DNA from 4 places in the Paenibacillus wynnii genome. Region 3 is predicted to be linked to each of the others. Evidence: predicted binding sites of a transcription regulator. Region 3 holds the regulator's gene; each other region holds the start of a gene.
What was found. The regulator Rex, encoded in region 3, represses fermentation and respiration genes when NADH is low (regulators of the CRP and FNR family bind a similar motif). The targets are predictions, from matches to a motif close to TTGTGAAATATTTCACAA.

Region 1: a site for Rex is predicted at 1,918-1,935, ahead of adhE (bifunctional acetaldehyde-CoA/alcohol dehydrogenase). Genes of this name have one in related genera too.
Region 2: a site for Rex is predicted at 1,767-1,784, ahead of PWYN_RS10815 (DUF1858 domain-containing protein). Genes of this name have one in related genera too.
Region 4: a site for Rex is predicted at 1,922-1,939, ahead of nirB (nitrite reductase large subunit NirB). Genes of this name have one in related genera too.

The regions. Positions count from the first base shown of each region.
Region 1 covers NZ_JQCR01000003.1:2,079,265-2,082,452, reverse strand. Annotated here, with positions in the region: gene PWYN_RS25120 (carbohydrate ABC transporter permease) at 1-14, shown strand, start outside; gene PWYN_RS25115 (ABC transporter substrate-binding protein) at 140-1,591, shown strand; gene adhE (bifunctional acetaldehyde-CoA/alcohol dehydrogenase) at 2,012-3,188, shown strand, end outside.
Region 2 covers NZ_JQCR01000002.1:1,859,240-1,862,427, forward strand. Annotated here, with positions in the region: gene PWYN_RS10810 (DUF438 domain-containing protein) at 172-1,440, opposite strand; gene PWYN_RS10815 (DUF1858 domain-containing protein) at 1,474-1,701, opposite strand; gene trxB (thioredoxin-disulfide reductase) at 1,873-2,826, opposite strand; gene PWYN_RS10825 (tetratricopeptide repeat protein) at 2,850-3,188, opposite strand, start outside.
Region 3 covers NZ_JQCR01000003.1:1,833,941-1,837,128, forward strand. Annotated here, with positions in the region: gene PWYN_RS23920 (cell wall elongation regulator TseB-like domain-containing protein) at 1-99, opposite strand, end outside; gene PWYN_RS23925 (amidohydrolase) at 139-1,440, opposite strand; gene PWYN_RS23930 (redox-sensing transcriptional repressor Rex) at 1,427-2,080, opposite strand; gene dinG (ATP-dependent DNA helicase DinG) at 2,161-3,188, opposite strand, start outside.
Region 4 covers NZ_JQCR01000003.1:2,099,421-2,102,608, forward strand. Annotated here, with positions in the region: gene nirB (nitrite reductase large subunit NirB) at 1-1,830, opposite strand, end outside; gene PWYN_RS25190 (hypothetical protein) at 2,040-2,747, opposite strand; gene ric (iron-sulfur cluster repair di-iron protein) at 2,896-3,188, opposite strand, start outside.

The DNA of each region.
Region 1 (3,188 bases), 250 kb from region 3:
CGGTTAAGGGATAATGAGAGGTTGACATGCGAATCGTAAACATGCACATGAAAGGAATATAAATACACCTCGTTTGGAAACGTTCTCTCTTTTATGATGAAGTTGTAAGATAATTATGAAATTGAAAAGGGGAGTTTCAATGCGTAAATTTTCCAGCATGCTGCTATGCCTTCTTGTGACAGGCTCGCTCTTGTCGGCTTGCGGCGGGAACAACAATGCAGCGGAGAATAAGAAAGGTAATAATGCACCGGCGGTGACTAACACGGCTACCGATGCACCAACCAATGCTCCGGCAGAGGATGATATTACGAATAGGAAAGTGACGATTAAGGTCCACTATCCTACACCTGACTTGACTGAAATTAGAACACAGGAAGACGACAAGATCAAACGATTCCAGGCAGAATATCCGAACGTTGAGATTGTAAAAGATGACTGGCAGTACAATGTAAGTGAAATCGGTGTGAAGATGGCTGCAAACGAAGCGCCTACTTTCTTCAATACTTATGCAACAGAAGCCAAATTTCTAGTAGAAAGAGGCTGGGTTGCCGATGTAACGGATCTGTGGAATAAATATGAATTCAAGGATCAAATCAACCCTGTTCTGCAAAATCAATTCATCATTGACGGTAAGGTTTTCGGTGTAACACAAAAGGGTTATGTTACGACAACGATGATTAATAAGAAAATGCTCGATGACAAAGGTGTTGCTGTTCCTTCCATGGACTGGACTTGGGAAGATATGCTGAATACAGCCAAAGGCGTAGCTGATCCCAAGAAGGGGATTTCGGGTATCGCTCCAATGGGTAAAGGCAACGAAGCCGGCTGGAACTGGACTAACTTCTTGTTTGAAGCCGGTGGTGAAATCCAGAAGATTGAAGGAGACAAAGTGGTTGCAACCTTTAACTCTGAAGCAGGTGTTAAAGCATTAGATTTCTACAAAAAGCTGAGATGGGAAGCTAATGCTATTCCTCAGGACTGGGCACTGGGTTGGGGCGACGCGGTTGGCGCCTTCCAGCAAGGACGTACTGCAATGGTTATAGCAGGTTCTGACGGCGTTATCGAGCAGGCGTTGAATCAAGGTGGATTGAAGCCTGAAGATGTGCTGACTTATCCGATGCCTGCGGCTGAAAAGGGCGGTAAGCATACAGGTGTACTCGGTGGGGACTATCTTGTTATCAATCCAAATGCAACCAAAGACGAACAAGAGATGGCTTTCCGTTATATTACTTTCGATTATTTCTCTGATAAAGGATTGGAAGCTCTGGATGCCACTCTTCAACAACGTACAACGGACGGCAAATACTTCATACCACCGCTTCTTGACTACTACTCAGCGGATTCCGAGTTTGGTAAGAAAACTAAAGCGGTTTACGACAAGTTCGATAATGTATACCAATATAGTCCTGACATTATGGCTCTGCTCGACGGCAAGCCTGAAGCGCAATATAACACTCAGGACTACTATGCTACGATGTCTAATGAAATTCAGGAGCTGTTCTCCAAAAAAGGTACAGATTCTAAAACACAGTTAGATAACGCCGCTAAAATTGTACAAGAGAAATTCTTTGATACCATTAAAGTTCAGTAGTTGATAAGAGCATGATGAATACCAGAAACCGACTCTGATATGGAGTCGGTTTTGGTATGTTTTGGGCTGATAATAGAAAGCCCTTATAATTATGATAGGCAAAAACCCAAGGAATAATAGAAGGAGTTTTTCTAAAGAATAAATTAAGCTCACTAAATCAATGGGCTTATATTGTTATCATCTTTTCCCTAAAAAGCAACAATAACAGACAGGGCTAACCTCACAAAGTGAAGTTTAATGGCTAATTTATTTATAAAAAATGTCAATAGATACTTATTATGATCGAATGTAAGCGCTTTGAAAACAAATCAAAAAAAATTTATAGTATGTGAAAGATTTCACTATGCATATGGAGAATGATGTGGTAAGATAAATCCGTAGAGAAAAACAACTTTAAAAATTGATAGGAGGACGAGGGAGATGGCAGTAAAAAATGAAGTAGCCGCCCAAGTTAAACAACCTACCGCTGAAGAATATATTCAGACGGTAGTTGACAAAGCTAAGAAAGCATTAGAGGAGTTCATGTTGCTCGACCAAGAGCAAGTGAACAAGATCGTGCAAGCCATGGCATTGGCTGGTCTCGATAAACACATGCATTTGGCGAAAATGGCTATCGAAGAAACGGGTCGCGGAGTATATGAAGACAAAATCATCAAGAACATCTTCGCAACAGAGTATATCTACAACAACATCAAAAATGATAAAACAGTAGGCATCATTGAAGACAACAAATACGACAACTTCCAAAAGATCGCAGAACCTGTCGGAATCGTTATGGGTATTACTCCAGTTACTAACCCTACGTCAACTACAATGTTCAAAGCGTTGATTTCCATTAAGACACGTAACCCAATTATATTCGGTTTCCACCCTTCAGCACAAGAGTGCAGCCGTGAAGCTGCAAGAATCCTTGCTGAAGCTGCTGTAAAAGCAGGCGCTCCTGAGAACTGTATCCAATGGATCGAAGCTCCAACTATGGACAAAACAAATGCATTGATGAACAACAATGATGTTGCTTTGATTTTGGCAACTGGTGGTTCTGCAATGGTTAAAGCGGCTTACAGCTGCGGTAAACCTGCACTTGGCGTTGGACCTGGTAACGTTCCTTGCTTCATTGAGAAGAGTGCTGATCTGGATCAAGCAGTAACTGACCTTATTCTTTCTAAATCTTTCGATAATGGTATGATTTGTGCTTCTGAACAAGCAGTTATCATTGAAGAGCCAATCTTCGACCAAGTGAAGAAGAAAATGATCGCTAACGGTTGTTACTTCGTGAATAAAGAAGAAGCTGCAAAACTGACTGCTGGCGCAATGAATGTTGAAAAATGCGCAGTAAACCCTGCGATTGTTGGACAATCTGCAGTGAAGATCGCTGAAATGTGCGGTATTCAAGTTCCTGCTGGAACTAAAATTCTGGTTGCTGAACTCGAAGGCGTAGGAACTAAATTCCCACTGTCTGCTGAGAAATTAAGCCCAGTACTTGCTTGCTACAAAGTGAAAAATGCTGATCAAGGGATTGCACGTGCAGCTGAAATCGTTGAATTCGGCGGCATGGGACACAGTTCCGCGATTCATTCCTATAATGAAGAAGTTATCC
Region 2 (3,188 bases), on a different contig from region 3:
TTAATCCTACGTTCCCACTATAATAGAAGCCCACCCTGCGGTCAAGGAAAGGCGACACACCCGGACAAGCATTATTTAATAAGTTTTTGGAAGAGTAAACAGGCTCGGCTCCGCACAGAAAAAACTCCCCTGCCCGACAGGCAAGGAAGTCCATAAAGTCTAAAAACCAATCTATTCCGACAAAATACGTTTTTGTCCCTCTAAAGCGCGGATCGGAGCGATATTTTGCGTAAACTCCAAGGTGCCCATGTAACGTCCTTCCGCATCACGAACTGCAAAGTAACGAATATAGATGAACTTATCTTTGATAGCGATCCAGAAATCCTCAGCATCCTTGCGTCCTGCCTTGAAATCCTCCAAAAGTTTCTCTACGACATGCACGCTTTGCGGCGGATGACAGTTCTGAACGGTACGGCCAATAACGGCTTTTGTCCGGGCAAAAATACGTTCTTTACCATGGGAGAAATAACGCACCACATCATTCTCATCAATAAACGTGAGGTCAACGGGTAAATGGTTCAGGACAGTCTCCAACTGATGAAGGGACAAAAGGCCTGTCTCAAAGCGGATAAAGCCTTGCGGAACCGTTCCAGCTTCTTCTTCCGTCTCCTTGGTTTCTACGGCACCTTCCGGCTCACCCGCACGCTCTGGAACCCACTCCTGATCCGGAGCTGTCAGGCAGAAACCAATCTCATCGCTCTCCCGTGCAATCTTAACCCATTCATCCTCAGTCAGCTTATCCAGCGCCATGGGCAGAAGAATATTCTCTTCCTTGAAAATCATCTCATTAACCTCAGTAATAATAAGTGCCAGAGCTTCACCAATCTCTGTTTTGTTACCTTGATAATCACTTAACGTCGTCTTGGCGGACTTAATCATATTCCGAATACCGTCATCCACGCCCCACATGACCTTGGTAGGTCCATAGATGCCGTACTTTTCGAGGTAAGGAAATACCAGATTTTCTTTCCGGCTATAATGTTTATCGAGGTCCAGCAACAGACTCAAGTCTTCTAACAGCTTGAAAATAATTTCTTCGCTGTCGTTCTTCTGGAACTTATCGGCATGCAGCGCCAGACGGAAATTCACGAGACGTTCGATCTCACGGTTCTCCAGCTTGAAGGTGTGCACCGGGTGACCTGGCTGCTCCTCCGGCTTGGACGAGCGGTGAATCTCCTCAATTGAGCCTTTGAAAATCGCTGTATGCACCGAGCACAAACGCTGTACCTCAGAGACAGGAATGCCTTCCTCTGTCATTAGAGAGTGCTCCATCGCAGAAATTTCAGCCACAGTTACGTCCCCTACCGCTTCTGCAAAACGAGCCTTTACTTCATCCACACTTTTGCCTGCATGCAGCTCCTTAATAATCTCTCTGAGCATAGCTTGCCGGCGGTTTTGTTCCGGTACATCTACTTCACGGTTGTTTATCAGTTCGCTCATTTTATGTCTCTCCTTTTATATATATCAGATCATCTATTCAACAACTTCAAAGCCGTAACTCTGAAACGTTAGCTTAACGGTGTCCATGTTCATTTTTTTAAGCTTGATGCCATTAGACAAGGTCATGAAGCGCCCAGCAGTCTGCAGCATACCCGGTTTGGCGATATCTCGGAATCCTAGCTCTACCATAATGTCGAGCGCTTCTGGATGCCTGCTTACCAGTTCCAAAATGGTCTCTTCCAGCTTCAGCACTTTTTCCATTAGCTTCACTCCTTTGTCATGAGAACTATTCTCAATCTCAGATTATCATAGGCAAAATAGGGGGATTGTGATTCTAGTCACTAACTCAAAAATGATGCACAAAAAAGACTGCCCCTTCGCCTTAATGGCTTGGTAGACAGTCTTTGTTCAAATCATATCACATGCAGCTTGTTATTTATCGAGTGATTCGCTCCAGTCATGTACCATCGTGCCTTCAAGATACTTCTCGGCATCCATGGCTGCCATACAGCCTGTTCCCGCTGCAGATATGGCCTGACGGTAACGGGTATCCTGTACATCTCCGCAAGCGAATACACCCGGAATATTGGTCTCTGTCGTACCAGGGTTTACTACAAGATAACCGTTGGCATCCGTTGTTAGCTGTCCGCCAAGGAAAGACGTGTTAGGCGTATGACCGATAGCGACAAAGACTCCGTCCGCCTCAACAAGCTCTTCCGTTCCTGTCTCATTGTTGCGTACTTTAAGACCATTTACACCAGTATCCCCTACGGAAACCTCAAGCGGTGTGCGGTTAAGCGCCCAAACCACCTTGCTGTTATCGCGCGCACGGTCCTGCATGATTTTGGAGGCACGCAGTTCCGGACGTCGGTGCACCAAGGTAACGCTGGAAGCAAACCGCGTAAGGAAGCTGGCTTCCTCCATGGCAGAGTCTCCTCCACCCACTACGATAATCTTTTTATTACGGAAGAAAAAACCGTCACAGGTAGCACAAGTGCTGACTCCGCGGCCCACATTCTCTTGTTCTCCTGGAATTCCGAGGTATCTAGCGGAAGCGCCTGTCGAGATAATAACAGACTCCGCCTCTAATACTCCTAATCCATCTACAGTTACTTTAAACGGCCGCCCAGAGAAATCCACGGAGTCCACCCAACCATTCTTGAACTCGGCACCGAATCGTTCCGCCTGCTTGCGCATGTTATCCATGAGATCAGGACCTAGAATTCCTTCAGGAAAGCCTGGGAAATTCTCTACTTCAGTCGTAGTTGTCAGTTGTCCTCCTGGCTCCAAACCTTCAATCACCAGCGGACTCAAGTTGGCACGGGCCAAATAAATGGCTGCCGTCAGCCCGGCAGGACCTGTTCCGATTACAATTGTTTTGTACATAGCAGTGCCTCCTCACATGGGTTTTATATATTTTCAGTAAAAGGCGGAAAACTGTCGGTCATGCTTGCTTTAACGTCGCATTCATCCTCAATACGCCGCACGTAGCGGCTTACCATGGAAGGCGATACTCCATAACGCTGTGCCACTTCACGGTAAGTTACCGGTCGATTATGCAGCTTTGCAGTTAAATACTCCAAGGCAGCACACCAACCATCCACATGACGGAAAAAAGGAACATCCGGATATAGATTGCCCACAAATTGCTTCCATAGTAATTCTGCAGCTTTCTTCTGGGCTGAATCGTATCTTCGATCCATTATACCGAGGGTCTGATCGATAATTCGCTGCCAGTCCTCTTTCCA
Region 3 (3,188 bases):
TTGATCTTTCATAATATAGCCATAGAACTGGCTTAATCCGAACAGAAGGAGCAGAGTCACGCCTAACCCCAGCAAGAGCCATTTTCTCCTTTTCTTCAAAGTACAGCTCCCTTTCCTATAACATTCAGACGTTCATAATTACCGTTGTAGAAGGTTCTCAAAAGACTCTTGAGCTTTGTGGCGGATCATCTCTTCATCCATTGTCAGGCATTTCCCGTGCTTAACAACCTGCTGACCGTTAATCCATACATGCTCAACATCCTTCGCACTTGCCGAATAGACCGCATGAGAGAGCAGATCAGAATGTGGAAGCAAGTGAGGTTGGTCAATATCAATAGCGATAAAGTCAGCCTTCATTCCAGGTGCAAGACGTCCTACATTGTTCAAAAAGATAGATTTAGCTCCATACTCCGTAGCCATACGCATGGCTTCCGGTGCCGGAATGGCCGTTGGATCTCCGCTTATCCCTTTATGAATCAGCGCCGCAAGACGCATTTCTTCAAACATATCCAGGTTGTTATTGCTCGCAGCTCCATCCGTTCCAAGGGACACTGGCACTCCCGCCCGCAGTAAATCGGTTACACGCGCTATTCCGCTGGCTAGTTTCAGGTTACTGCCTGGATTATGGGAAACGCCAACCTGATGACGAGCCAAAATTTCAATTTCCTCATCGTTCAAATGAACACCATGTGCTACAAGCGAAGGGCGGGTGAACATACCCAGCTTCTCCAAATGTGCGACCGGTCGAAGGCCGTAATCGGCTTCATTCTGTTCAACCTCACGACGTGTCTCAGACATATGAGTATGCATCGGAAGATCCAAATCATGAGCCGCCTGAACGAACTTAACAAAAAAATCAGGTGGACATGTGTAAGGTGCATGTGGGGAGATCATAGTTGTAATTCTTCCATCCGCCTTGCCATGCCAGTTCCGGGCAAATTCAATCGCTTCTGCAAGCTTATGATTCTGCATTTCTTCAGAACAAAAGCCGATTACTCCGCGCATTAGAACAGAACGAATTCCGGATAACTCCACTACTTCGGCGACCCGATCCATATGATCATACATATCCAGGAAGGTAGTTGTTCCGCCCTTGAGCATTTCTAATACGGAGAGTGAAGTTCCCCAGTATACATCCTGCCCGGTGAACTTTTCTTCCATAGGCCACATTTTTTCCTGAAGCCATACCTGAAGGGCAAGATCATCACCATATCCGCGAAGTAGCGACATCGCCGCATGACCATGTGTGTTAACCAAACCCGGCATGAACAACAATCGGCTGCCGTCTACAATCTCAACTCCGCTTTCGAAAGGAGGTTCCACTTCACCTATGTAAGTGATCAGATCATTTTCGATGGTCATATAACCGGTAAGGACAGGCTTATCAGAACCAGGTATTACATATCTACCGTTCTTTATTGTCCATTTATTGCTTTTCATGTTCGCTTTCTTCCTTTCCATCCTGCAAATAATAAGCAAGACTTTGCAAATCGGTTGTGAAATCAGCTGCATGAATGCGGATATTAGAAGGAGTCTTCAGAATAACCGGTGCAAAGTTCAGAATTGCCTCTATACCTGATTCAACCAAAGTGTCTGCTACGTTCTGTGCCTCAAACTCCGGTACAGTAATAATAGCAATTCGGATGCCCTGTTCACGGATTGTACTGCCCAGTTCTTCCATTGGTTGAACAACAAGTGAGTTAATTTTTTGGCCAACTTTCGGCTTATATGAATCAAAGATAGCTGTTATCTTCATTGTATCTTGTAAGTAGGCATTGTAATTAGACAAAGCATGCCCCAGATTTCCGGCACCAACAAGCGCTACGTTCAACGGCTGATCCAATTTTAGGATATGGCGGATTTTTTCAATGAGGTAAGGAACATCATAACCGATTCCTTTTCTTCCGAAATCACCGAAATAAGCCAGATCCTTGCGTATTTGTGCTGGATTTAGATCGAGCTTTTGTCCAAGCTCTTGAGAAGAAACTGTGGCAATTTCACGAGTGTGGAGTTCATTCAAGAAACGCAGGTACACAGGTAGTCTGCGTACGACAGCCTCCGATATTTTATCCGACTTCATATATTCTCCTCCTATAGGTGTTAACATTGTATCCAAAATAATTGAAAGTCAACTCAGAAAAGTGCAAAAAATCGGGCGTTTTAGGAGACGCCCCCCTCCTCTAACCATTCTGCAATACGCGGGACCATCTGATCTGTCAGCATATGCTCCATTTTGGGCCCCGGTAGAGAGTAAAGAAAATATTTTCCATAATAAGATTCGATTACTCGGGTATCATACACAATTACAATTCCCTTATCCTGTGCAGTCCTGACTAACCGCCCAAAACCCTGCTTGAACCGAATCACTGCTTGAGGCACTGACAGCTTCATAAAAGGATTCTTCTTCTGGGCCTGCAGGAGCTCCGATTTCGCTTCCGCCAGTGGATGGTTAGGCGGTTGGAAAGGAAGCCTTACAATGGCCAGACAGGTCAAAGCCTCGCCCGGAATGTCTACGCCCTCCCAGAAGCTACTGGTCCCCAAGAGGACCGAAGCATTGCTGTCCTGAAAGCGGCGAATAAGCTTGCTCCGGCTGCCTCCTTCAATCCCTTGACCTAGTACCGTTATCTCTTGTGAAGACAGAGCTTCTTTCAAGGGATCGTATACCTGACGAAGCATACGGTAGGATGTGAATAGCACCATCATTCTTCCTCGGGTCGTCACTGCCGCTTCGGCAAGCGATTGCACCAGCGTATCGACAAAGCGGGCATCTCCCACGCTGCCTTTCACACTTGGAAAATCTCTTGGAATCACAAGCAGCGCCTGTTCCCTGTAATGAAAGGGAGAAGGAAGAAGGGCGGTCATTAGCCGACCGTTCTCGGCAGCTTCATTTAACCCTAAATTATCAATCATAAACTGAAATGATTTATCAACAGACAATGTTGCCGAGGTAAGCACGATGCTTTTTTTCTTATCGAAGAAAAGCTCCTTTAATTGGGAACTGACATCGACGGGAACGGCATAGAGCTGTAAAGACTTGCTGCGGTAATTTCCATTTGCCTCCAGCCAATATACAACATTCTCGTCATTCAAGCCCATAAAAAAACGCACGTTATCCCGAATGGCTGCCAAATCTTTAAATAATCCACCAATATCAGTTATAAGGCTGTCTGAAGAGGACTGTCCCTCCT
Region 4 (3,188 bases), 270 kb from region 3:
TTTCTTCACGCCGATCAGATCCAGACGCTGACCCCCGGTTACCTTAACAACCTTTACATCATACTTCAGTGAGACTTCAGCAATCTTCATCAAGTCTTCAGGTGTTGTAACCCCGCCATACATCCGCGGTACAACCGTAAAGGTGCCGTCCTTCTGAATATTCGCGCCCATCCGTTCATTAACAAAACGTGATTCTTTCTCATCTTCATAAGTGTCGGGGTAGATCATGCCTAGATAGTAGTTGACCGCCGGGCGGCATTTAGAGCAGCCTTCCTCTTGTTTCCAGCCCAGTACGTTCATCACTTCTTTAGTTGTTTTTAATCCTTTTGCTGTAATCTCAGCCACGATCTCATCACGGCTTAATGAAGTACAACTGCAAATCCCTTGTTTCGCGCCTTGCTGAAAGCTGTCACCAAGTACGAATTGAAGGATTTGTTCCACAACCGGTTTACAACCCCCGCAAGATCGCGTAGCTCCGGTGCAAGCTTTAATTTCGTCCACTGTTGTAAAACCATTTTCGGTTACAGCATCTACGATCGCCTTTTTGGTAACTCCGTTGCAGCCGCAGACGATTTCTTCATCTGACATGGCTTCTACGGACATCCCTTTCTTGGCTTCACCACCGCTGCAGCTGGTACCCATAACTTCTGCATAGATTTCATCCGTCATTTCTGACCCTTGCTTAACAAGCTTTTGCAGACTGGCTGATTCGGTCACATCCCCGAACAAGACCGCTCCGACGATGATGTTATTTTTGAGCAATATTTTCTTGTACGTTTTCTTCCAATCATCCTTGGCTGAGATCACTGTATGTTCAGAAGTTTCCATGAACTCACCGGCTGAGAATACATCCACACCGGATATTTTTAATTTCGTGGACATCACAGAGCCTTCATACGGCTTCGTGTCCACTCCACATAAGTGTTTAGCTAATACCATTCCCTGCTCGAAAAGCGGAGCAACCAATCCGTAACATACTCCGCGATGTTCCGTACATTCACCAACGGAATATACATTGTCCATCGAGGTTTGCAGATAATCATTAACAATGATTCCGCGGTTGAATGTAATGTTGCTGTCTTTGGCTACCGCTATATTCGGTTTGATTCCAACAGCCATTACAACGAAATCAGCTTCAAGTTCACTTCCATCACTGAACAGCAATCCATTTACCCGCTGAGTCCCTGTCAATTCAACCGTTTGTTTGCCCATGGCAAACTTCACACCTTGTCGTGTAAGTTCCGCCTGCAGCATCGAGGATGCGTTGCGATCAAGTTGACGCTCCATCAAATCTTCCATCAAATGAACAACCGTTACGTCCATTCCCAGGTTAACGAGACCTTTTGCAGCTTCAAGACCAAGCAACCCGCCGCCTATAACAGCAGCCTTCTTATACAGCTTGGCCGCTTCTAGCATAGCATCACAGTCTGCGATATCACGGAAGCCTACTACACCTTCTTTATCGCATCCAGGAACAGGTAGGATAAAGGAGTTAGAACCAGTTGCAATAATTACTTTATCGTAAGGAACCGCCATTCCGCTATCTGTTATAACCTGTTTATGGGTTTCATCAACGTGAGTTACGGTCATTCCAGTGTGTAAAGTAATGTTGTTGTCCTTATACCAATTTAGGTCATTCAAAATAATATCATCTACTGTTTTACTGCCTTCAAGAACGTATGACAGCATGATCCGGTTATAGTTAGGGTGGGGCTCACTTCCAAAGACGGTTATATCATAAGTACCGCCAAGCTTTAAAATCTGCTCGATGGTGCCTATACCTGCCATACCGTTGCCGACCAATACTAACTTTTCTCTCTTATCTGCCATTGTAAAATCCTCCTTAAAGCTTCTGTGTAAACTCTTATATCGGTATTATCGTTTAAAATTTGAAGGGTCATTGTGATTACAATCACAATAGGTGTGAATCTTTTCACAACATTTCGTGACAAAACATACTAAATTGTTGCTAAAACACAAATAGCCAGATTCCTTTGTGAATTTCGGAAATCTGGCATTCTATGATTATTTTTTAATGATTATCGTAAATTTAGAACAATCTCTACTTCATCCTGCGGACGGAGCTTCATATCCATACCGTTCTCCATTAGCAGTTTCCCATTTACCTTGACCTTCCAGACTTCATCCGTTAGAGGTGTATATTCATTAACCGTTAGGATACTTTTATTGTTCTCGGAGAGCTGCACCAATTCGCTGTTCTTCAATAAACTCCTAACAGAGGAATCCGCTATAAATGGCAGTACATACGAATGTGTCATCTCCGGGTGATCACTTGCCCCATTCAAAAATAAAACTACGGATTCAACGGAATCTATATTGCCCTTCGGCACAGCTATCAATTTAATATGATCTGTCCGATCTACGGCATGATCCCAATCCTCATAGTCGAGCGGCTCTTCACCGACCTGAAGTTCCCACTTCAACTCGGGATCTAGGGACACATCAGTTACCGAGATTATACTTTTCCCATCCTCTGCAAATACAACGATTCCGCTATTCCTTAGCAGCTCCCGCAGAGTAATGCCTTTCTTGTAGGCTCCGCTGAGTGGTTTGTCCGCACTTCCGTTGAATTCACTGTCTCCCGCAAAGAATGAAAGAAAAGGGCCGTTAGCAGCTGCCTCTGTATAACTGCCTTCCGCTTTTGAGTCTAAGATCGTAGAGCATCCGCCTGCTGACATTAAAATAATTAACCCTAGCAATCCGCGCAATATAAGCTTCGTGGACATTTGCCGCACCGCCTTATCCCGTCTGATGATTAATATCTACTACAAGGATAACGCAAGCAGGCCACCTTCTCAAATAAACCTTGCGGAGACCTGTCACAGGCTCAAAAAAGAGAGCCCCTGTTCGCAGGACTCTCTAAACTTGCTGTAATTACTGGTATCTAGGGAACAGGATATTATTCTCTAAATGAACATGCTCAAAAGTCATGCCTTCCAGCTCCTCGAGCCGCGCATAGGTCAAACGATAGGTTGTGCAAGCATGACCCGGTGGCGTGAAGTCATTGGTAATCAAGCGCATCTGTTTCAAAATATCACCTGCTGCATCATGCTCATCTTCCAGATCATGAAGAGCCTCACGAACTTCTGTCAAAGCCGATTCACTAGGGTTAGCAATATAGTTAAGAATCTTAGGAAATTCACTTTCTTCTTCTTTGGTTGTATGTT